DNA from 3 places in the Bradyrhizobium sp. CCGB01 genome. Region 3 is predicted to be linked to each of the others. Evidence: riboswitches for the same ligand, from Rfam matches in the RefSeq annotation. Region 3 holds a riboswitch; each other region holds the start of a gene.
The links. Region 3 has a riboswitch for cobalamin ahead of NLM25_RS15125 (TonB-dependent receptor domain-containing protein). Riboswitches for the same ligand answer to the same signal wherever they lie in the genome.

Region 1 (7,915 bases), 2.0 Mb from region 3:
GAGGTCCTGACCGGCAGCATCGGCTCGGAGCTGATGATGAGCTTCACCGTGATGGGCGACGCCGTGAACCTCGCCTCGCGGCTCGAGCTCGTCAACAAGGTCTACGGCACCCGCATCCTGGTCTCGCAGGCGACGGCGGACGCGATCGGCGCGGCCTGCGAGCTGCGCGAGATCGATCGCCTGGCGGTCGCCGGCCAGAGTGCGCCGCAACCCATCTTCGAGGTGATGAGCAAGGCGCATGGGCTCAGCGTTCCGCAGGAGAGCTTGCGCGCGCACTATGCCGAAGGCCTCGCCGCCTATCGCGCGCGGCGCTTCGACGATGCCCGGACCGCGTTCAATGCCGCACTGGAAACCGTCCCGGGCGATGGCCCCTCGCGCACGCTGCTCGCCCGTATCGCGCAGTTCGAGGCCGATCCGCCGGGCGTGGAATGGGACGGCGCCTGGCGGCTGGAGCAGAAATAGGTAGTCACATCCTCTCCCTGCGGCCCGCGCTGGCGAAAATTGATTCTACTCCATAACGATGTTCGCAGTGACGTATTTCCCGGGCTTAGGTTACGTGTCCTTGAGGCGTTTGACGGGGACACGCCAATGACAGAACTTGAGGACAGGCTGGAGCGGTTTGAGACTCTCACCGCCGAATGCGAGCTGATTGCCAAGCTCGCCACCGACAGCACCAAGCGCGAATTTTATTTGAAGCTCGGGGAGCAGTACCGCCAGCTGGCGGTCGATATGCGGTACGTGATCGCGGCCAGGGCCGCGGCCTGAGGCCGGCTGCAAGCCGTTCTTAATGTTTGGCGCGCATCCTCCTGGATGCGAGCGTCGCGATCCATGATTGCTCGCGGTGGGAATGCCGAGGTCCGTTGCGATGCAGCGTATCTCGCCGACGTCGCTTTGCCGCTCCTTACCAGGGCAATCCCATGCGCCTGCTTGCAGTCCTCATCTTCGCGCTCATGACGGCGGCCTGCAACCAGGAGCAGGACATCACCGGCTCGACGCCGGTCTGCGCGATGCGGAACTACAGCTCCTACAATCCCCGCGACATGAACCAGTGCGTGGCCGCCTGCAAGGCGTGCGACCACGGCAACACGGTCACCTGCACCACGTCATGCACCCTCAAGGGCGCCCACTGAGCGGCGGAGGTTCGGGAGCCGGGGCTGACGGTGCTCGGGCACCGGAACGATTCACAAGGGTTAATCATTGAAGGGATGGGCAGGACGCGGAGTCCTATGGAATGGGTATGCTCGATCCCGGTCGGTTCCTGGTGTCGTGCTCGCATTGCAATGCATGGCCGATGGCGGCCAACGTAAAGCGTGCGAGCTGGTCGGCGTCGCCGCACGAGGTCCGCTTCGTATGCCCGCGCTGCCGCCGCGAGGAGACCGCCATCATCTCCGCCTCGGGTGAACTGACCCCGATCCGGCGCATCGACGTCCCGCCGCGCGACGTCACCGCGGCCTGGGCGCAGGCCCAGCGGCCAAGAGGGCGGGCATAGCCCACCCGTCACAATAGGACAGGGCGGGCGTAGTCGGTTCTGCACAGGGCCCGGTGCCGTTTGGAACCCGGCCGACCGCCAGGCGTTTTAGCCCGACATCAAACGCATCAAGGTCCTGCGAATGATCAGCGAGCATTTCGACACCCGCACACGGATCAACATGAAGCTGGCGCTGGATCGGGTCTGCCGCAATCGCCCGGTCGGCGAGGACCATGACTTCCGCAGGTCCGTTGCCGAACACATCATCCGATGCGCGCTCACGGGCCGCACCGGCATCGGCCAGCTCGTCGATGCCGGCGAGCGGGCGATGATCAGGACGCGTCAGCAGCGGGAGCCGACCTGATTGCGCCAGGTCAACCTGCGCGCGGTGCTGCGACGATCATGCAATCAGCCGATTGACTCACCGCTCCAACGACCCGTAAATTGGATCCTGACGGTTCTCCTCACGGAGATCAAAAGGGAACGTTGTGCGGGATTGTCCCAACGCCGGGATATTCTCAATGCAGCGGCTGCCCCCGCAACTGTAAGCGGTGAATCTTTCGTCATATGCCACTGGGAATCTCGGTCCTGGGAAGGCGACGTAAGGTAACGACCCGCGAGCCAGGAGACCTGCCGTCAGCCGTGGTCACACGCGAAGATGTCGGTCGGGGAGTACAGACATTAGCTTCACCGGAGCAATCGATCGCTCCGTGAAACCTCGTTCGCTGTGACGTGCCACTGACGTCATACCGAGGTTACAAGAGTGTCCCGTATTGTCTCTGCCGCCAGGCGCCTCAGCGCCGGCCTCTTCACGTCTGTTTTCCTGTACTCGTTCAATCCTTCCGCCGCGTTCGCCCAACAATCGGCATCGCCCAATCTGCTGCCCCCGGTCGAAGTCGGGCCATCCGAGCGTACGGCTCGGCCACCGGCCGTACGACATACGTCTGACAAGCCCGAGCGCGGGCGCGTCGTTCGAGCGCTGAGACCAGTGCCGCCGGTATCGCCCCCCGTTGCCGGTATATCCGCGGCCAATCTGTTTCCAACCGTCGTTGTCAGTCCAACTGGCATTGTCACTCCGACCAATCTGGTCGCGAGCTCGGTGACCGTCCTGACCGCCAGGGATATGGAGCGCGATCAGCGCCGCACAGCGTCCGATGCGCTCAGCGCCGTTCCCGGGCTCAACCTCGTCCAGACCGGCGGACCGGGCGGACAGACGTCGGTCTTCATGCGCGGAACGAACTCCAATCACACCAAGGTCCTGATCGACGGTATCGACGTCAGTGATCCCGGCAATCCGAACCGATCGTTCGACTTCGGCCAGTTGTTGACCTCCGACATTCAGCAGATCGAAGTCCTGCGCGGCCCGCAGGGCGGTCTCTACGGCGCGGATGCGCTGGGGGGCGTGATTTCCTTCGTGACCAAAAAGGGTGATGGTCCCGCCCGCGCGACCGGCTCGGTCGAGGGAGGCTCGTTCGGGACGTTCAATCAGACGGCAGGTCTGAGCGGGTCACAGGACCACTTCAACTATGCCTTCAACGTCGCGCATTTTCGCGCAAGCGACGTGCCGGTGACGCCTGTCGAACTGCTGCCGCCGGGCCAGAAGGCGATCGGCAATTCTTACGACAACATGACTTATTCGACCAAGCTCGGTGCCGATGTCAGCGAAAGCCTGACGCTCAATGGCGTCGCGCGCTACACCGACGCCACGCTGCGCTTCACGGGAGACACGTTTGATCCCGTGACACTTGCCAGCTTTCCCGCCGCCGCGCAAAGCACGCAGACCGTGCATCAGCTGTTCACGCGCGGCGAGGCGGTCTGGTCCATTCTCGACGACCGGATGAAGAGCTATTTCGGCGTCAACTACACCAACCACTGGAACCACAACATTTCGCCGGGCGATGCGATGCCGACCATCACCACCGGCGATCGTGTCAAATACGATTGGCACACCACCACACGGCTCGCGCCCAACAACAATGTCATCATCGGCGCCGAGCATGAGACCGAAACGCTGCAAACGGCGACGGTCTCCGCCCAGAACGTCAACAAGGCAGGATATATGGAGTTGCAGTCCCAGTTCGTGGACCGCGTCTTCTTCACGGCCAACGTCCGGCAGGACGACAACGAGCGGTTCGGCGAGCACCCGACCTTTCGCCTGACGTCAGCCGTGATCGTGCCGGTCACGGACACGAAGTTCAGGGGAAGCTACGGCACGGGATTCAAGGCGCCAACGCTCAACCAGCTTTACGTCAGCTTTCCTGCGTTCTTCTTCTTTGCGAATCCCAACCTCAAACCCGAGGAAAGCGTTGGATATGACGCAGGCTTCGAGCAGCCCTTGTTCAACGATCGCATTCGCTTCGGGTCGACCTACTTCCGCAACAACATCACGGACCTGATCCAGAGCACGTTCGATCCAGTGACATTCACGAGCACCAACACGAATATCGGCAGGGCCATCACGGAAGGCACGGAAAGCTTCGTCGCCGCCGCAATCACCGACCGCCTCCGCGTTCGTGCCGATTACACCTTTACCCGCGCCGTCGATGCGACGGCGGGACTGGAGCTGCTGAGGCGTCCGAAGGAGAAGTGGAGCGCGAATGTCATCTGGAATCCGATCGATCCGCTCACGCTGTCCGCGACCGTGCTGCACGTCGGAAGTTTCGTGGACGGCAACCGCGACTTCAGCATTCCGCGTCTGCTGGCGCCGGCCTACACTGTCGTCAACGTGGCCGCCGAATATCTGGTCACCGATCAGATCAAGGTATTTGGCCGGGTCGATAATCTCGCCAATGTGCGCTACCAAAATCCGACAGGCTTTCTACAGCCGGGACTCGGCGTCTATGGCGGCATTCGCCTTGCGAATTACGACGTCAGATAGCGGGACTCCGGAGGAAGCGATCTCATGACGACAGCCGATCCGATCATGGACTTGCTTGCAGGTCAGCTTGCCGATGCCGAGGCGGGCTGGAGCGTCGGTACGTTCGGGGCCATTGCCGAGTTCACGCGCGAGCCCGGCGATGCCTTGGACACGGAGCGGTCTCGCAACGGGATCAGCGTTGTGACGGAGAAGGGTGGGATACGCATCGCCTCCCACCCCGACCTGCGCCTCATCGCGTCGGAATCGCCGACCACCGAAAGCTGGAGTCACCGCGTCGCGATGTGTCTTCCGCATGAAGCTGGCATCATGAGCGGCCGCACGGTGCTGACGGAAATCGGTCCTGATCGCGCAGCGCTGCGCCATCGGGATCGCAACGGCATCCTGTTCGACCTTGGCCTTGGAACGTTGCAGATCGACGCCTGCATCCGGACCGGCGAGGCGGATGTCGTCGCCGCGCTCAGGAGCCGTGCGGGGCAATCCGTGTTCGCGCCGGATAGCGATGCCATGCGGGTCATCCTCGCCGCCAATCCGCATCGCGTCTTCATCAGCCGGATCGGGCGGGCCGAAGTGTTCCAGCCGATCCCGCCACCGGGCGGCAAAAGCCCAGATGGTCCGCACACGCACGTCCTGCCAAAGCTGCTCGCGCATCGCCGCACCCATGCTGCGACCGAGCCGCTGCCTGATGGCTGGATCCCCTGTGCGCATCTTTATCCGGCCCATCCGCTGCGCGATCAACTCGGCCGGCCACACCCGTTTCGGCCGGATCAGCACGCAGCGTTCCAGGCCCTGCTCGAACGCTACGGGCTGCCGGAGCTGACGGCGCTCAAAAGCAACGTAATCGGAGCCGTCGCGAAGGGGCAGGGACCTGAGACCGTGACGCTTCCGTCCGACCGCACTGCGCGCGCCGCAGTTCGGGTGACCGTGCGGCAGCTCGCGGCCGCGGAACCGCGCGCGCCGTTGCTTCTCGCCTGGCTCGCCGCATACGACCGGCGCGATCCGACCGAGGCCGAAGACCCCATGGAGGCCCTTCACTAAAGCCCGGATGCACTGACCCCATACCCGCAAAATGTGCTACAAATCCTGCAAGGAGATCGTTTCATGACTGTCACTATCCTGCCGCCTCATGCCGACCGCTTCCGCCTTCATCCGGTTGCGCCACGGCTTGCGCCGATGTTCTGCTTTGCGCTGCTGACCCTGTCATGCGCGCTCGCCAGCTTTGCGCTGGCCTGCGCAACGCCGTTTGCAGCCTTCGCGGTCGTCGCGGCCGCGATGCTGCCGCTGCGTCCGGCGCTGCTCGTCGTCACTGGCGCCTGGCTCGTGAATCAGACGATCGGTTTCAGCGTCCTGCACTATCCGATCGACGGCAGCACCATTGCCTGGGGTTTTGCGATTGGCGCCGCGGCGCTTCTATCGACCGTAGCAGCATCGGCTGTGCTCCGCATGCTGCCGCAGGGCCGCGCGCCGCTGGTGCTGGCGATCACGCTCGTTGCCGCCTACGCGGCCTATGAGCTCGTGCTGCTCGCCGCGACGCCGGTCCTCGGCGGCGAGGGGGCCTTCACCGCGGCCATCGTCACGCGCATTGGGCTGACCAGCGCCGTCTGGCTCGCCGGCCTCGTTGCCGCCTGCGAGATCGTCCGCCTGGTCGATCCGTTCCGTCGCAAGGGAGCGATGTCGGCCTGAGCGCCGCTTCGCTCCATACGGGCTACGAGACTGAGGTCCGGTCATGGCGATGACCGGCCCTTTGCCCATCGCCGCAGTACGACCGCCGTCCAGACCGGTTGCGGATGAACAATATCTGCCGGGAGCTGCCGTCCGGCATGGACGCCCTTCAGCCGCGCCCGGTGCGTGGCTTCAACCATCCCATGATCACTGAGCACGGCGTTTGACGGCTGCGTGGCAGCCTGTGCCTCTCGCTCGCATCTCTTGCGAAGGTGAGGGCCTGTTGGCTGGACCGCCGCTGCGCGGGCGCGCGTGCCATCCACTCGCGAATGACTGCGCGTCGTATCTTCGATTTCAACATATGAGGGTCTCCAAGGGCTGGATCAGCCATGCGGCTGTTCCAGCTCTCTCTGATCGCCAGCGTGCCTAGGCCGCCTTTTGCATCGGATAGGCTTGCGAACGTCGCGCGAGCAGGGCGCTGCCACACGGATGTTCGGTGCCTTGCAGGACGACGAAGCCACGCTTTGCGACCGCGGCGCGAAGATTGTCCTTCGCTGCCGATTTCTGCGCGTCGAGCCAGATCACCAGCACGGCGCGGGGGCCGAGGAAACCGTCGAGCCAATCCACCGCCGCACCGAGAGCGCCAAGCGGGCGTCGTCGCCAGTCCACGAGGGCTGCGTCGTATTGGGCGGCCGCCCGGCCGCAATTGCCGGCCGCTGCGGCCAGGAAATATCCGCGCCTTTGCAGATCGATCGTCAATTCCATGCTCTTCGCGCCGACCACGACGATGCGCTGCCGGGGTGAGCAGCCTGCGAGCGCGATCATCGGTTCTATGATTCTGTCGCTGATCTCTGAGGGAGACATGAGTTCACCGGTTCGGTTGTTGTTGTCGCGGTCCCTGCGATGCATCGGGCTGCGTGACCGGCTCGATATGTTTCCGGTTGCGATAGGATTTCGAGATGAGCGCGGTCCCGATTGTATAGATTCGGCATAGGACCAGCGCGGCACCTATGCCGTTCCTAGAAACGGGCGATGCGATCCCCATCGAATTCAAATTTGTCCGCCGTCATGTTCTGACGTGAAGCTGCAACTCTTTCTTGGAGGTCAGGATGCCGGCATACCGCGCATTTGTCGTGGGACGACACAGCGTACCGATCGGAGTGGTTCAGATGGACTGTGCCGACGATGAATCCGCGATCTCTCGCGCCGCGAAACTCGTCGACAGCCACGATGTGGAGCTCTGGCAATTCGACAGGCCGGTCGCGAGATTCGAGGCGCAGTCCGGACAGACGCACCGGAAATAGACCATGGTCCTTCGGATGCTGTCTTCCCGACTGCGCTCAGCGTGCCGTCCGGAACGCAAGTTCGCGCAGCCTCGGCAGCGCGGCGTTACGGTTGTCGCTGCGCCAGATCGCGTGCAGCTCGGCGAAGACGGATGGTCCGAGCCTGATCGGGCGAAACACGACATTGTCGAAGCACGCATTGCGGGTCTCGTCCGGCACGATGGCAAGTCCGAGGCCCGCGCTTACCAGCGACAGGATCGCCTGCGCCTGACTCATCGATTGCACCACTTGCGGCCGCACACCATTGGCATCGAACGCCGCGGTCAACAGTGAACGCATATACGGTCCGTCGGGCGAATACATGATGAAGGGCTGTCCCTCGAGATGCGACAGCTCCGGCCGCCGGCGCACCGCGAGCGGATGGTCGAGCGGCAGCGCAAGGGCAAGTCCTTCGCGGAAGACGCTCGCACTTCTGATCGGCTTCTCCGTCTCGATCGGCCGAACGAGGCCAAGGTCGATCCGCCCGGATCTCAGCGCATCGAGCTGCTGGCGCGAGGTCAGCTCTTCGAATGTGATCTCGATGTCAGGCAACTCATCGCGAACGCGCGTCGCAAGCCAGGGCAAATA
Region 2 (7,915 bases), 1.5 Mb from region 3:
GCGGCCGGTCAGCGGAAAGTTCTCCAAAGCTCGAAGAGTATTGATGCCATAGAGCGCGTCCGCAGGCAGCTTCCTCTCACCAAGAACGTCTTCTTCGGTTCGCATTGGGCCCATGACACCACCTTTTCCGTATTTTTATGGCTAGCCATCGATTCCCGACGAAGCATCGCCGCATCCGAAGATTGTAGCGGGAAGCTATATCTAGCAACTTCAGCCCCAGTTTGAGCACGACCGCAAGCTGCGAGGTCAACTCGTAGAGCTGCCCTGATGAGCACCGCTTTGACACCCGCAGTTTAGCGGTGCGGGCCGTTTCCTGGTGAAGGGGGCCGTGAGCTTTGCCGACACATTGATCAGACGAGACAAAATAGTTTCCGGAAAATGGCGCATGCCGTCTAATCCACACCACGACTGATGCTAAACTGCATGGGACCAAAAGATCGCATTTGCGGAGCAACCGCCACGATCGATACTGAACTTTACGATCCTTTCCCGACAAAGCGGCCCTCTTTGCGGTGGCTTCACGCGGTGCTGGCCGCGATGGTCTCCTGACCAGCTAGTATGCTAGACGCCGAGAGCGTTCCAAGACCCGCATTCGCCAAACCCTCTTCTCAGAAAAATATCGACGTGGACACCAACAAGTTCAAAGCATGTCCCGTTTTGACCGTGTAGGTGATGCTTGTCGGGTTATTGATGTATGTCAGTCCTAAGCTTGAGTATATCCCGGCGCCAGATGCGCCGTGTATGTGCCCGAAATCGCTGTGCTGTCGCGATGCACAAGGTGGCCCTTGGCCACGGCGGCATTTACTGCAGCATCGCTCCACGCGGTATTGGTGGCAACAATAGCAATCTGATCACGTGGGCGGCCGTCAAACAGCCCCTTGGCGTACAGACGGAGCTCGTAATACTGACTCACTCTGTTTAGCTCGGGCGGCGCGTACATCGCAGAAAATCCTGCATAGACGCCACGAACTGCCGAGCCTTGGGCATCAGACTGCCAGAGTTGCCTGTCCGCTGCCACGTAGTAGATGCTGTTCGCGCTAGCTCTCGGCTGCGACGGATACTGCAATCGAGTAAAAGAACGCCCGCGTTGGTCGTAGTCCAGTCTAACCCGTCCGGATTTTCGGTAATGTGCGCAAATTGACCGTCTGGACTGAGAGAACGCTGTATTGACATCCGCATATAGAATCGATCATCGAAATTGTACTTCAGATTGAGACCGGGCGTCGGCGCGGCATTGTTGCTCATGCCTGCCTGGTACAGGATATTCGATGAAGCTCCAAAAACATTAACTGCTGCATTCCCTCCAACCACGGTACCTGCGAACTCATTTATGTTTCTGAGGTAGCCCATTTTGAGTTCGAGTTTCCCGTCCAAGAACGTCTGATAGTAGGCGATCGTATTGATCCCAACTCTATCTGGCCCCCCGGCTTCCATGTCCAATATTGCTGCTGGGCTCCCAAAATAATCTGACCATCTGGAATCCCAAAGCGACTGAGATCGTACGTCCCGATCATGAAGTTAAGCGTGTTAAATGTCGGGTTCTGACCAGCATATAGCTGCTCGTGGATCGTGCTCCTTGCTGCACTTGGCAATTGATTGACTACGAATGTGTTTACCGTCCCGCCAACATAGCCGATCCCGACATCCGCCAGCGCAGATCTAACGCCACCCTGATCCTGATCTATCGTATCGGCCGGACCTGGAATATTGAGCCACATACCTCTTTCGCGGAGGTGCTCGAACTTTGCGAACGGGTCATTCCTTTGAGTTTTCCTCCAAGCAATTGCATCCGCTCTGTCAGATTTTGGTGCAAGTGAATTCATAGTCTCTACGGGCGCCGAGCCATCGGTGGGATACGCTACTGCTTGGGACCAGACGCCTCGGGATCTGACAACCGGACGATTCTTATTTTGAGTTCTTTCTTGAGTAACTTCACTTGAAGTGCCGCTTTTGGGGCCAGGCACGTTGGTAGCTTTTGCCGGCGCCGCGCCTCCGACGGGGCTCGCCGCGAGAGATAGTGCCACAACAAACCATCTCTGCGTGTTGACTGCACGAACCCTCGTGTCCAGCGCGCTAGCCGCAAGGCAAAGCAATCGACGGGGCCGGAGCCTCAACACCTTTGAAGCCTGAGCAGCGCTCGACGATCGCGCAAGATGATTCATTAGCAGCTTCAATGAGGCGGGAGAGAAAGCAGCTGGAGCAGATCTCATTGCTGAGATGACGAGATAGCAGATCCATCAGGCCCGTAACGCGACCAGATCTCGCTTGCATCCCGACTCCCTTAGCGTGAAAGGCGCCGATTTCGTTGCCCCACGAGTGCCATGCGTCCCCCATCTCCATCAATCACCAAGGTTGGTAGGTGACCCAGCGCAGTGCGTTGCGTTCCGATTCGTGTCGTCAAACACCAACGGGCGCATAATCAAAGAGCGGCCGCTTCTGCGCGGCATCTTGCGCCTACAACTTGTTCAAGGACTACGTCGGGGGGTGAGCTTACAGACACAGAGGCGCGCAAAGCGTGCTCTCGACATCGCCGCTCATGAAGACTTGGAGCGGTACGTCTGCTGGAAGAAGTGAGCTTCCCCGCTCATAACTTGCTTCTCAAAGCCACGGACGCGTTCCGGTGGAAACACTTTCGATACCGCAAATCGGCCTTGCTGAGTATAGTAGTTCGTGCAGATGGATGAAGGCATCGTGTGGCGATCTGCTGAATATTGCGATCCAATGGGCGGTGTTAGAACTTGTCCGAGATGAACAAAATACATACTGACTGCTATTCAGCAGGTCCGGCAGAGGCTCGACAAGAGTCGAGGCCAGCGCACGCGAGCAAGCAAGCCGATCGAGAGCCCGATGTAAGGAAGTCATTAGGCCCAATAAACTTGCACGATACCTCTTTTTCGAAGGAATCGCGCTCTGTGCAGCCGCAACGCAACCCAAGTTCCGCCGCTTGCAGTTCGTTTCTTACAATCCCACAGCTGGTCAAGCCAATGGGGCCTTTCAGGAATCGATGCGTCTTCTAATCTGAGAGCTAGCACCACGGCGGTCAATGACCGTTGGCATGATGCAGCGATAGGCGGACTAAGCAGAGACTGCCCTGCCTGTTTTGCGGGCAATCCATCCTGTAGACCCGCTAAGCGACCTTTGCCACAGGCTTCTTGGTCGCTGTTATGCGGGTTACGCTGCTCTGACCATCGATGCTGATGGGTATCTCGCCTGCGACTGTGGCGCGACGAACGACGCGATGCTGGTCGCCGTAATCATTCACCGCGTAATGTTGCGTGGCGCGATTGTCCCAGACCACTACATCACCTTCCTTCCAGCTCCAGCGCACAGTGTTTTCGGGCACAGTGATATGGGACTGAAACAGATCAAACAGCTTCTGACCGTCGTATTTTGGGATGCCAACAAAACGTTGTACTAGGGCGCCGAGCACCAGCGTGCGTTCGCCGGTCTCAGGGTGGACGCGCACGACAGGATGCTCCGTCTGATAGACCGTTTTCGTGAAGACTTCGTCCAAGTGCTTCTTATCGAGCTCGCTGGCGCGGGGCATTATTGCGTAGTCGAATGCATTGCTGTGGAAGGCCCAGAGCTTGTCCGCAAGCCGTTGCAGCGGCGGTGCCAGGTCGAGGTAAGCCGTGACGGCATTTGACCAGACTGTATCGCCACCGAAAGATGGCATCACAATGCCGCGCAGCACCGCTATCTTGGGGTAGGCATCGACGAACGTTCCATCCGTGTGCCACAGGTCGGCTCGGCTACCGGCGCGAGCCGAATCAAGCTCGATGATCGACGCTGTTCCATTAATGGCACCGCGCATCGGATGAGCCGCCAGACTTCCGAAACGAAGAGCAAAGCGCTCCTGTTCGGCGTCGTCGAGATGTCCTTGGTCGCGAAAGAAGACAACCTTGTGCTCGAGCAACAGCTCATTGATGGCGGCGATCGTTTGGTCGGGCAGATCGCCCGAGAGCTTGACCTTTCGAATTTCTGCGCCGATGCGCGCTGCGCGTTTGATGACGTCGGCGCGAGGAATGACACTATCCGAGACGATCATTGCATTCACAGCGGCACTCTCCAAATTGAGAGATCTGCGGTTCGATCGCCAGACCAAGCTACTCAGCTGGGATAGAACCTGTCGAACGCCACGTTGCGGACAGCATAGCGCCAATCCGTCAAAACCGAGTGACCCCGAGGAGCCGATTTATGCGCGCTTCGGGGTCTCGAAGAGGTGAGGTCTGGCCTGCGTGACGGTTTCTTATCTATTGATTGACCGAATCTGTCAGTTGGATCAATTGCTAACATTGGTAGTTGACTGAGGCATAGGCTTTACTACTCGCTGGCCAATTGATGCAGAAATTGCAGCTCCGTTCAGCGCCGAACGCGCAAAAAAACACCAGTCGGGTGGATAGAGGAATGAGAGAGGGCCCGTGAGATCGATCCTGATGGGAAGCTCAGCGCTAAAGAGCCGCAGTGCTAATCTCATGCGATCGGAAGTCCCAAGAGTAGAGTTGTTCGATCGGTGTTACCGTCCTCACAGCGTCGGAGGTCCAACACCATCGGCGACGCGATCATATGGCCTTCCCCCAGCGCTCCGGGGCGAACAAGGCTTAGGAAACACGTTACGGCGCAAGGTTAGCGTTTTTCGGCCAAGCTCGTCGGGCTGATGCAAGCGCAGAGGTTTACACCATTGATTGCCACGGACTTAAGAACCTCATACCTGCCAGCATGCCGCGGAAAAGGTGATCATGAGGTTGACGTAATCCTTAGGTTACAGATAATCGAAGGCGTCGAGGTTCTTCAGGTCTCGCCTGATCTGGAGCTAAGAGGGAAGCCGGTGCGCTCTGGATCCTTTCGGGATCGAAGTAATGCCGGCGCTGCCCCCGCAACTGTAAGCGGCGAGCCTGCATTCACACGTGTCACTGAAGCAGACGCTTCGGGAAGACCGGATGTAGGCGATGACCTGCGAGCCAGGAGACCTGCCCCGACAACATAATCGTCCACGGGCGGGGTGTCCGGTGGTACGCTAAAGCAGCAGGCGCTTCGCAGCCCTCCTGCCTGCGTCCGCCATGGCTGCCCCCCAAACAATGGGGTTAAAGCTATGTCTATTCTCTCACTTCCTGTCGCAACACTCGGCATGCCACGTATCGGGCCACGCCGCGAACTCAAGCAGGCACTCGAAGGCTTCTGGGCCGGTAAGATCAGCAACCAGCAGCTTCTTGAAACTGCAGCCGGTCTTCGTGTCGCAAATTGGGCGCGTCAGAACTCGCTTGGCGTCACCGTCATCCCGTCAAATGACTTTTCACTCTACGATCAGGTTCTCGACACGAGCGTCATGGTTGGTGCCATTCCGGAAGCGTATGGCTGGGACGGCGGTCCGGTTTCGCTGAAGACTTATTTCGCTATGGCGCGCGGCTCGCAAACCGAGGATCATGAAGCGAGTTGCAGCCACGCCGATGATGCCCGCCCCTCTGCCGCGCAGGAGATGACCAAGTGGTTCGATACGAACTATCACTACATGGTGCCCGAATTCCATCAAGGTCAGACCTTCAGGCTCTCCTCCCGAAAGCCGATCGAGGAATATGAGGAGGCGAAAGCCCTTGGCTATCAGACGCGTCCTGTTCTGGTAGGACCAGTCACCTTCCTGAAGCTTGGCAAGGGCGCCGATCTGACTTTTGATCCGATTTCGCTGCTCGATAGCCTCGTGCCGGTCTATGTTGAGGTACTCAAGGAACTAGCGAAACGCGGAGCCGAGTGGATTCAGCTTGATGAGCCGTGCCTTGTGATTGATCTTGACGAGACCACGCGGAATGCGCTCCAGCGCGCCTATAAGCGTCTCGCCGACGACGTACCTGGCATTAAGGTCATGGTTGCAACTTATTTCGGGGCGATCGGCGACAATCTGTCGACCGCTCTGGAGCTGCCTGTGGCCGGACTGCACGTCGATCTTGTTCGCGCTCCCCAACAATTGAATCAGATTGAATTCGGCGCCCGCGCGGACCTTATGATTTCGCTCGGCGTGATCGATGGTCGCAACGTGTGGCGTTCCAACCTGTCGGCGCTTGTGGACCGGCTCAAGCCCGTCGTTGCCAGGCTCGGCAAGGATCGCCTGCAGCTGGCGCCCTCCTGTTCGCTCATACACGTCCCCATCGACCTTGAGCTCGAGACCGAGCTCGATTTGGACGTGAAGAGCTGGCTTGCATTCTCGGTTCAGAAGATCGGGGAACTCGCGGCCTTGGCGAAAACGCTTGCGGGCGATGAGAATGTCGCCGCGCTTGCCGAATCAGACCTTGCGGCAACGGCTCGCCGAGTATCCTCAAAAATCCATGACACGGCCGTCGCGCAGCGGACGGCCGCGATTGGCGATGATATGCGCCGCCGCAATAGCGCGTTTGCGAGCCGGACCGAAATTCAGCGCAAGCGATTCGGCCTGCCCCTTTTCCCCACGACGACGATCGGATCATTCCCGCAGACGACCGAAGTTCGCAAGGCCCGCGCGGCCCATGCCAGTGGGAAGTTGACAGACGTACAGTATGAACACTTTCTGAAGAAGGAAACGGCTCACGCCGTCCACTGGCAGCAAGACATCGGGCTCGACGTGCTCGTCCACGGCGAGTTCGAGCGCAACGATATGGTCCAATATTTTGCTGAGCAGCTCTCCGGATTCGTGTTCACCAAGCACGGTTGGGTACAGTCTTACGGCTCTCGTTATGTTCGCCCTCCGATCCTGTTCGGTGACGTCTCCCGGCCGAAGCCGATGACCGTTCGGTGGTGGAGCTACGCGCAATCGTTGACCAAAAGGCCTATGAAGGCAATCCTTACGGGGCCCGTGACGGTCCTGAATTGGTCGTTCGTCCGTGACGACATTCCGCGCAGCGAGGCCTGCCGACAGATCGCGCTCGCGATCCGTGACGAAGTCGCCGACCTCGAAAAGGCCGGTGCAACCATGATCCAAATCGATGAGGCTGCGCTTCGCGAAGGTTTGCCGCTCCGCCGATCCGAGTGGAAGCCTTATCTGGACTGGGCAGTGGACAGCTTCCGCATATGCTCGTCCGGCGTCGTCGATGCAACGCAGATCCATACCCACATGTGCTATTCGGAGTTCAACGCCATCATCGACGCAATTGCCGCGATGGACGCGGATGTCATCTCGATCGAAACGTCCCGTTCTAAGATGGAGCTGCTTGATGCATTCACGGCGTTTAAATACCCGAACGACATCGGCCCCGGCGTCTATGACATCCACTCGCCTCGCGTTCCGGAAGCCAATGAGATGGGAGATCTGATCGCGCTGGCTCGCCGACGGCTGTCGGACTCACAGCTCTGGATCAATCCGGATTGCGGCTTGAAGACTCGCAAATGGGACGAAGTGCGTCCGGCACTGGCCAACATGGTCGCAGCCGCCCGCGAACTGCGCAAGGCCTGCTGATTCCAGCGTGACCTTACCATAGAGCCGCGTTCGTTCGACGGAGCTTGTCGGATCCACCCGCAACTGCCCCCGCAGCAGCTTCGCCGGCGGGAGCGACGAAGACGGGTTTATCGGAGGCTCCGCGGCCATGCCGATAACCCTGTGTTCGACAGCTAGTACGAACAATAACACATCAGATTGCATATTCGTGAAAAGTCACCGGCGACGTTTTCCATCACACGCCTCAAGCATCGGGCTGCACCTGGACTAGTCCCACTTACGCGGTGGCCACACCTCGCAGTACCTAGAGGGACTCCGTGGGATCGTTACTGACGCGGCCGACCGGTGTGCTACCCCCATTGCCGTACAAGGCGCAGACCTGCGGACAGCTAAAGCAACCAGATCGGCCGGTCACGGGTCAGCCGCCCGCGTCTGACTAACCGCACCACTTTGCCTTTGCCTAACGGAATTGCAAACGTCGATCACATCTCAACCTGCTAGCGCTACCACGTCAAA
Region 3 (7,915 bases):
GCGTCTGGAAGGTCGAGGCGCTGCCAAACACGGAGGCCGTCGTCCGGGTGCTCCATGCGCAACGCGGCAGCATGCCCGAGGACGTGCCGCTCGAAACGTTCATCGCGCGATGCGAGCCGTATTTCGGCTGGGGCGGCTGTATCATCGACCAGATTTTTCAACCCCGCCTGCCCGACGGAATGATCCGCTGTTACATGAGCGGCTCCAAGGTCGCAGGCTTCGGGCACCAGCGGATCAAGGCCCTGATCCCACCGCCGCCCGAAGGCCCGGACTCCGTCGAAGCGCAACCGGGCCCGCGGATCATGCACGGACCCGATGCGCCGCAATTTCAGGCGCTCCGGAGGTCGATGGAGGACGAATGGACGCCAGGCATGACGCAGCTACTGAGCATCGGCGAACCGTCGCTCCCTGTCATCTGGGACGCGGACTTCCTCTACGGCCCGAAAGACGCGGCCGGTGCCGACACGTACGTCTTGTGCGAGATCAACGCCAGCTCCTGCTTCGCGATCCCTGACGAAGCCCCGGCGGCGATCGCACGGACCGTGAAACATCGCCTTGTGCAAGCGAAGGACACCGCTTTCAGCAGCTAGGAACTCAGGGAACACCCTGCGGCATCCCCGGCCGCGGCAATCTGCCCGGCCGGGGGACTAGCCGAACCCAGCGCGATCATCACGGTCAAAGCCGTCGGCTCGAAGGTCTTTGCCTTCGACGCCGGTGGAGGCGAGCGAGAGGGTGTAGTGAGGCTATCTCTCCTCGGTCGGATGCACCCATTTGTACGGCGTGATGCTTCGCGTCGCGGTCAGCTTGATCATGTGAACAGGCGGTGCGGAACGTCCCTTGCGGCATGACCGGCACTTGAGCGACGCTTCGAGCTTCCAGATCGGCGTATCGCGCGGACGGCGGATCGCATCGAGCGGCAGGCTCGCACGCGACTTGCACCTGTTGCACTCGACCTCGAGCCAGCCCATGCCGCCGTTGAGGCATTGCGCGATGGTCGGAGACGGCTGCGAGGGGCCGCCGTACCCTTCCATGCGGACCGACCAGGCTTCGGCTTCGGCCCGATCGGCCTCACGGACGGCCTTCTTCGCCTCCTCGCGGGCATGCCTGGCGGAGATCTCCGCCCCCATGATCCGGCCGCTCCAGATGACCTCGCGTGATTTCGTCCCCATGGCCGGCATGAAAGCGACGCGCGACGGCGTTGGCAAATTATCGATCGCTAGTAGGTCGGATCTGAAATTCGATACTGCGTGTCGTGGGTGTGGACAACCGACGTTGCAGATTCTGTCGGGAAGCGACCTCGCCAAGCGCTTGGAACAGTCGCTCGTCTCCGCAGTTTCTTCAACTGGAGGAAACGGAGATGAAAACATCAACCCTTGCTTTAGCGCTTCTGCTGGCCTGCTCGACCGGCTATGCGTCGGCGCACAGCGTCAAACGCCATCACCATCACGGCTGGTCCAACTCGATGAACATGATGCATGGCCCCGGCCGAACGGCGGCCCGCTCCGACCCGAACGGGACGGCGGGCGGTCCGACCAGCGTCAGTGGAACCGGCTCGTCAAAGTTCGGCGGACAAATCCCGGGAGCCAGCGGAGCGGCCCGACAGTAGGTCTGCTCCGCCAGGCGACGTCCTAGTTCGTCACACCCGCGCGGAGCAATCCGCCGCGGGTTTTTTCTTGTCGCCGGCATATCCGCGCGTCGAGACCGGGCTCGCGCCGCCTCGTGCTTAACGATGCCTGAATCACGAGAATTCGCCGATGCGTCTTAGCCAAATCTTACAGGGATCGCCCTTAGGTTGCCGGCGACTTGTCAGGAGTGATCCCAATGTCGTTCGGCAAGCGTCAATCCGGATTTGCTGCCGCTGCACCGGCTTTCAATACCAACATCGCCGTCGCACATGGCCAGGTCGCCACCGAGACGACGGAGGCGACCGGCCACCCGTTTCGCTGGCTCATCATGCTCGTTGCCTGCGGCGCCATGCTCTACGGACTTGTCGCGAGCTATGGTCCGGACATCCTGCGCGACCATCGCCTGGCCGGAACGTGGCAACCGGCGTATGATTTGCGCGCCACGGAGGGGAAGTGCGAGCGAACGAACTTCGTGGTCACGTTCTGCAGCGCCAAGATCAAATCGGTCGCAAGGCCCGATGATCCGCCCAGCACCCATCGTTTCCTGATGTTTTTTGCGAGCGGCGGCGGAGAGGCTCTCGCGCCGGTGCGCTCGACGATCGACCGCAACGCGGTCTCGATCTTCTACGCGGCGGAAACGAAGCTCCGGAACCGTACGCTGTCGTTCATCCTCTCGGCGGGAATACTGGCCCTGTTCACCATGCTCGGGATGTTCCTGTTCTGGAGAGCGGCGAATTCGTTCAGTCCGTGATGTCCGCCAAGAGCATCCCGGGATTTATTCGCGGCACTCCGCAGGTCACGCCATGTCAGGATTGAGCAGGTAGGCCGTGTCGCGGTTCATCATTCTCGGTGGCGCCTGCTGCGCCTTGCTCTATTGGATCTTTTTCCAGCCGTCCTCCGGCTCCGGAGACGTGGCCTCGCGGCAGACCTTGTCCATCAGCGAAGAGCAGGACCGCATCGTGTTCGGCTGGAGCGGGCCCGTGCAGGAGCCGATGAGCGAACGTATCGCCGCTGCCCTCGATCGTTACAAGGACGATCGGCGCCGGCTCGTCCTCATCCTGAACTCGCCGGGCGGCTCGATCCAGCATGGGCGCAAGGTCGTCGCCGCGATCCGTGCGCGTGATCGCGCGATCGATACGCTCGTCCAGAAAGCCGGTGTCTGCGCTTCGATGTGCGTTCCGATTTTTCTCGCCGGCACGACGCGCATGGCCGATCCCGACTCCTACTTCATGTTTCACCAGGCCAGCTTGACCAGCAGCGCAGAGGAAAACATGAAGCGAAAGGAGCTCGGCGATGCCGAGAAAGCCCTCCTCTCGCAGACCGTCAAGATCATCGAGACCCAAGCCACCGACGATTTCTTCCGTAACGATATCGGCATTCGCGGCGTCAACGCCGTCTGGCTTGCCAGCATGCGCAGGAAAATCTCGGGCCGCGATATCTGGATGAGCGGTCAGGACCTCGTCGCCGAGGGCTCCGGCATCGTCGACAGTCTCGTTCGCACGCCAGCGCGCTAGCGTCACAGGCCTTTGTCGATCATCACCCAGAGCGCGCTCCCCAGCGTCGATGAGTGCCTGAGCGCGTAGGCCCATGCCGGCCAACGTGTTGGTGAAAGCGCAAGTGCAAGCACAGCTTGCCCGATCCGCTGCGCCCTGCCCCGCGGCAGGCCGCGCACGAACTCGCAGACGCTGCCCGGCTTCTCGGCCCTTCGCAAAAAGCTGTCTACGATGTCCTCCTTGAGGAACTTCAGGAGGTTGAATGGCTCCCGCTCGCAGATGGTCAATCGCAGGCCATGTCGCCGGCATACGGCATCAAACGCCTCCTTCGTCCAGCGGCCAATGTGGTTCGGCGGCATGTCTATGAGCGACCCATGGCACTCCATGTAGTTCGTTCGGATTTCGTTTGGCACGGCGATGAAGACAGAGCCCTGCGCCTTGAGGAGGTACTTCAATCGGGCGAAGACGTCATCTACCCGGTCCATGTGCTCGAACACCTGAAACATGAAGATGATGTCGAAGCCCTCCTTCATGGGGGCGAAGCCCTCCTCTCGAAAGTCGACCGAAAAGGTCTTGTAGCCTTTCGATCGCAATGCCTGTTGCGCCGTTTCGTTGTAGTCGACCGCGTAAATATCGGACGCGTGAAAGAATTTGTCCCTGATGCGATCGAGAAAATACCCGAACCCCGCCCCCACATCGATCGCAGTTTTTCCGGCGGTGCCGAGGCCGTTCAGTTCCTCGATTGTCCTTGCATACTCCCATTTCATGGCTGGATAGGAAGGGTGCGGCGCGGCCAGGTTATAAAACTCCGCGCCCCCCGCGACGAAGGGATCTGCAAAACCGAATCCGCAATCTGCGCATTTGCGGATATCGCAGGTGTCGCGCCCCCAGAGAACCGACAGGTGGCGTGTTAATTTTCGAAAGCGATCCGGATACTGGCGCGGATTGACGAAGGATCGAGAGGCCTGATCTGCGGTCACTTCGAACAATTTGGCAGTTGATGCATTGCCGCATGCTGGACAAGTGCTCATCTCTCCCGACCTCATTCAGACCTTTTGACGAAGAGTGGTCGCGTTCAACTATCTCGTCATCATTCAAATGAAGGCTGTCGAAGGCGAGTCCGGGGCCGCGGACAAGCGGAGGTAGACCGGTTGCGGCGCACAGGCGCCTTCCTGACAGCGACGGCTCACCCGCGTAGACCGGAAGTGGCCGGGCGCTGGAGCTGCGACCAGGCGACAGCTCGGGCAAAACAGCAACACAAGGCCACCATCGAAGCACCAGCCAGCCGAAGAGGCCCGGCGGATGTTGACGGGGTCATCGCCGGATGCCAGTTTCGTGATCGGTAGTGTCCGCAAGGACTACTTAAGGGAATGCGGTGCGTCCACGTCGGTGGGCAATTCCGCGGCTGCCCCCGCAACTGTAGGCGGATAGCCGACGACCAAACGAACCACTGGAGCCCCGCTTGGGCCTCTGGGAAGGCGGTCGAAGGCGATGACCCGCGAGCCAGGAAACCTGCTGCCAGCCATGAGTCACGCGCGAACGCATTGGGCGGGGTGCCCCGATGTCTTGAAGTAGCCGGTGCATCTGCCGCCTGGGGCGAAGGCAGATGACTAAGGCAACCGCGGTGACGGTCTGTTTGCGTCGCCGCAGAGCGTTGTTGTGCAAAATCTTCATTTCGATTCCGGCATTGCGCCGGCGTATTGGCGTGTCCGGATCGGCGTCTCGCAGGCCATGCCTGCCGTGCTCGCCCTGCTGCTCTCGACATCGCTGTCCTCCGTCGCGGTGGCGCAGGCCGCGGCCCGCGATAACGCCTCCCGCGAGATCGACCCGGTGACCGTCTCTCCGGCCACACCCAGGCCGGCTCCTGCTGTCAGCCCCGGCAATCAGAGGTCGCGGACCGCGCGCCGGGCCACGGGGCGCAATCGCGCCGCCTCAGCCGTCGCCGTTCCGGCACCCCAGTCTCCGAGCGATCAGGTGCAGACGCCGCTCAACACGGCTGTCGTCACCGAGGTCGGCTCCCGGCTAGGGATCACGGCACGGGAAACGCCGGCGACCGTCGAGGTCATCGACCAGCAGACCATGCGGCTCCTCGGCATCAGGACCACCACTGACGCGGCCAAGGCGGCGGTCGGCGTGACCGGCGGCGATGCGCCCGGCGCACCCGCCATCTTCTCGATGCGCGGCTTTTCCGGCGACCAGATTTCCACCCTCTACAACGGCATTTCGATCGGGCCGTCGACCATGACCGGCCGCCCCATGGACACCGCCAATCTGCAGCAGGTGGAGATCATCAAGGGGCCTGACTCGCTGATCGCCGGCCTTGGCGCGACCGGCGGCGCCGTCAACTACGTGACCAAGGCGCCGCACACCGGGAATGTCGTCAACGACGCGTTCGCGTCCTACGACTCCTTCAACGGCTATCGCGCCGGATACGGATCGGGCGGCAGCACGCTCGTCAACGGCCTCGACTACCGCTTCGACATCAGCCATTCCAACGACAAGAGCTTTATCGACGACACCTATGCGAAGCTCAGCAACGTCTCGGGACAGCTGAACTACCGCGTCAACGAGAGCCTGAAGATCTGGGGCGCGGCCGAATACAGACAGGACAAGGACCGTTTCTACTGGGGCACGCCGCTGGTGCCCGCGAATGCGCCGGGCATCGTGCCGACATCGGGCATCGTCTCGGGCCGGTGGACCAACTACTATCTCAACGGCCACACCGGGACGCTCAACCCCGTCACCGTGGACGCGCGCACGCTGACCACCACCTACAACGTGCTCGACAATCACAGCGGCGCCAGCGAGCTCTGGCTGCGCAGCGGCTTCCAGTGGGACATCACCAACAACATCTCGCTGCGGAGCCAGGTCTACGGCTACGACGCGCACCGGCACTGGTTCAACAACGAGATCAATTCGTTCGACGATTCCGGGCCGAACAACGTCTATCGCGAGCGGCTGGCGCTGGACCACGCGCAGCGGCTCTACGGCAACATCACCGACCTCACCGTCAATTCCAACTTCAGTGGGATGGACAACCGTTTCGTCGCCACCGTCATGGCGAGCAGCTCGCAGTTCAACGTCTCGCAGGACACGCTGTTCTTCTCGGACACGGTCGACCTGATCAATCCGGACCGCGGGCTTTACGGGCCACGCAGCGACGAGAAGATCTACACGCACCTCAACTCCGCCTCGCTCGCGTTCGAGGACCGGCTCAAGCTGACCTCGACCTTCGCACTGATCGGCGGCATCCGCTTCGAGGACATCGAGCTGTCGCGCACGCGCTTCTCGCCGGACGGCGTGTTGCGCACCGACCGCGGCTATCCGTTCTCGAAGACGTTCAACCCGGTCACCGGCCGGGTCGGCTATACCTGGGAGGTCACCCCGGGCGTCATGCTGTACAGCCAGTATGCAACGGCGGCGGACCCGACGGTCGCCAACATCTTCATCCTCGCGCCGCAGGTGCCGCTGCTGCTGACGACGTCGCGCACCTACGAGACCGGCGTGAAGCTGCAATCGGCCGACAAGCGCGCGGAGGCCACGTTCTCGGCCTTCGACATCGAGCGCAAGAACGTCTACGTCCCCGAAAGCGGCATCGTCTTCAACGTCGCGGGCAAGATCGCCTCCAAGGGGGTCGAGATCGCCGCGGCGGTCAACCCGGTCGGCGGCCTGAAGCTCTGGGGCAACGTCGCCTTCGTGCAGTCGCGCTTCATCGACTTCAACTATGTCGACGGCAATGGCGACTTCCAATCCTATTCGGGCAAGACGCCGCCCAACGTTCCGAACTTCGTCGCCAATGCGGGGGCGTCCTACCGCTTCGACACGAAACTGCCGGTGGAGATCGGCGGCCTCGTCCGTCACGTCGGCGACCGCTTCAACTTCCAGGACAATCTGGTCACGATGAACGCCTACACGATCTTTGACGCGTTCGCGTTCGTCGATATCCCAAAAGCTTATTTCCCGGGCGTCGATCGGACCCGGATCAGCTTTCGCGTGAAGAACCTCACGAACAAGCTCTACGCGGCATGGGGCGATCCCGGCTATACCGATCAGATCATCCTGGGCGCACCGCGCAGCTACGAGGTCGCGGCTTCATTCAGGTGGTGATGGACCGAATGCAATCACCACGACTGCGATGGCAGCAGTTGTCACGCGACAGTAGGACGCAATCGCACATCGATTACGCCGTTGAAGCAGCAAGTCTCGAGAGCTATCGATCCCCGAAACCGGCCTTCAATCGGGAGGAACGCATGAGCACCATCACCGGCGGTTGTCACTGTGGCGCAATCCGTTATCAGGTCGAGGGCGAGGCGATCGTGCATGCGCTGTGTCACTGCCGCGACTGTCGACTTCACGCCGGCGCGCCGGTCGTCGGCTGGACGATGTACGCGGATGATGCCGTCAAGGTGACGACGGGCGAGCCCAGGGTCTACAGCTCCTCCGAACACGGCCGGCGGCACTTTTGCGGCGATTGCGGAACCGGCCTGTTCTACGTCAATGCCAACATGCTCCCCGGGGTCATCGACGTCCAGAGCGCGACCTACGACGATCCCGATGCCGTACCGGCGACGATGCACATCCAGGTCGCCGAGCGTCTTCGCTGGATGGAACATGCGCACGAGCTGCCGGCGTTTGACCGCTATCCTCCGCAGCCGTAGCGGGGAGAGGTGACGCCGGCACGGCTTCGCGCCAGCTTTTCGCGTTGCCGTCGTCGCTCGAGCGGCACGCATGCCTCGGCATCGTGACCAAGGCTGCCTCGCCTGGCCACCCGACAAGCCATCTCTTGAGTTCCTCAGC

Region 1: another riboswitch for cobalamin. It lies ahead of NLM25_RS24555 (TonB-dependent receptor plug domain-containing protein); the one in region 3 lies ahead of NLM25_RS15125 (TonB-dependent receptor domain-containing protein).
Region 2: another riboswitch for cobalamin. It lies ahead of metE (5-methyltetrahydropteroyltriglutamate--homocysteine S-methyltransferase); the one in region 3 lies ahead of NLM25_RS15125 (TonB-dependent receptor domain-containing protein).

What each region holds. Positions count from the first base shown of each region.
Region 1 covers NZ_JANADK010000001.1:5,317,911-5,325,825, reverse strand. Annotated here, with positions in the region: gene NLM25_RS24580 (adenylate/guanylate cyclase domain-containing protein) at 1-462, shown strand, start outside; gene NLM25_RS24575 (hypothetical protein) at 589-765, shown strand; gene NLM25_RS24570 (hypothetical protein) at 918-1,130, shown strand; gene NLM25_RS24565 (hypothetical protein) at 1,232-1,489, shown strand; gene NLM25_RS24560 (hypothetical protein) at 1,611-1,832, shown strand; cobalamin riboswitch at 1,907-2,121, shown strand; gene NLM25_RS24555 (TonB-dependent receptor plug domain-containing protein) at 2,232-4,346, shown strand; gene NLM25_RS24550 (DUF6925 family protein) at 4,371-5,381, shown strand; gene NLM25_RS24545 (hypothetical protein) at 5,445-6,026, shown strand; gene NLM25_RS24540 (hypothetical protein) at 6,432-6,830, opposite strand; gene NLM25_RS24535 (LysR family transcriptional regulator) at 7,346-7,915, opposite strand, start outside.
Region 2 covers NZ_JANADK010000001.1:1,796,064-1,803,978, reverse strand. Annotated here, with positions in the region: gene NLM25_RS08155 (hypothetical protein) at 1-105, opposite strand, end outside; partial or broken gene NLM25_RS44325 (carbohydrate porin) at 704-1,434, opposite strand; gene NLM25_RS08145 (TauD/TfdA dioxygenase family protein) at 3,128-4,057, opposite strand; cobalamin riboswitch at 4,768-4,993, shown strand; gene metE (5-methyltetrahydropteroyltriglutamate--homocysteine S-methyltransferase) at 5,093-7,420, shown strand.
Region 3 covers NZ_JANADK010000001.1:3,308,213-3,316,127, reverse strand. Annotated here, with positions in the region: gene NLM25_RS15155 (Cj0069 family protein) at 1-590, shown strand, start outside; gene NLM25_RS15150 (hypothetical protein) at 744-1,169, opposite strand; gene NLM25_RS15145 (hypothetical protein) at 1,358-1,606, shown strand; gene NLM25_RS15140 (hypothetical protein) at 1,822-2,376, shown strand; gene NLM25_RS15135 (ATP-dependent Clp protease proteolytic subunit) at 2,453-3,139, shown strand; gene NLM25_RS15130 (methyltransferase domain-containing protein) at 3,142-4,098, opposite strand; cobalamin riboswitch at 4,445-4,653, shown strand; gene NLM25_RS15125 (TonB-dependent receptor domain-containing protein) at 4,850-7,225, shown strand; gene NLM25_RS15120 (GFA family protein) at 7,369-7,776, shown strand; gene NLM25_RS15115 (MFS transporter) at 7,911-7,915, opposite strand, start outside.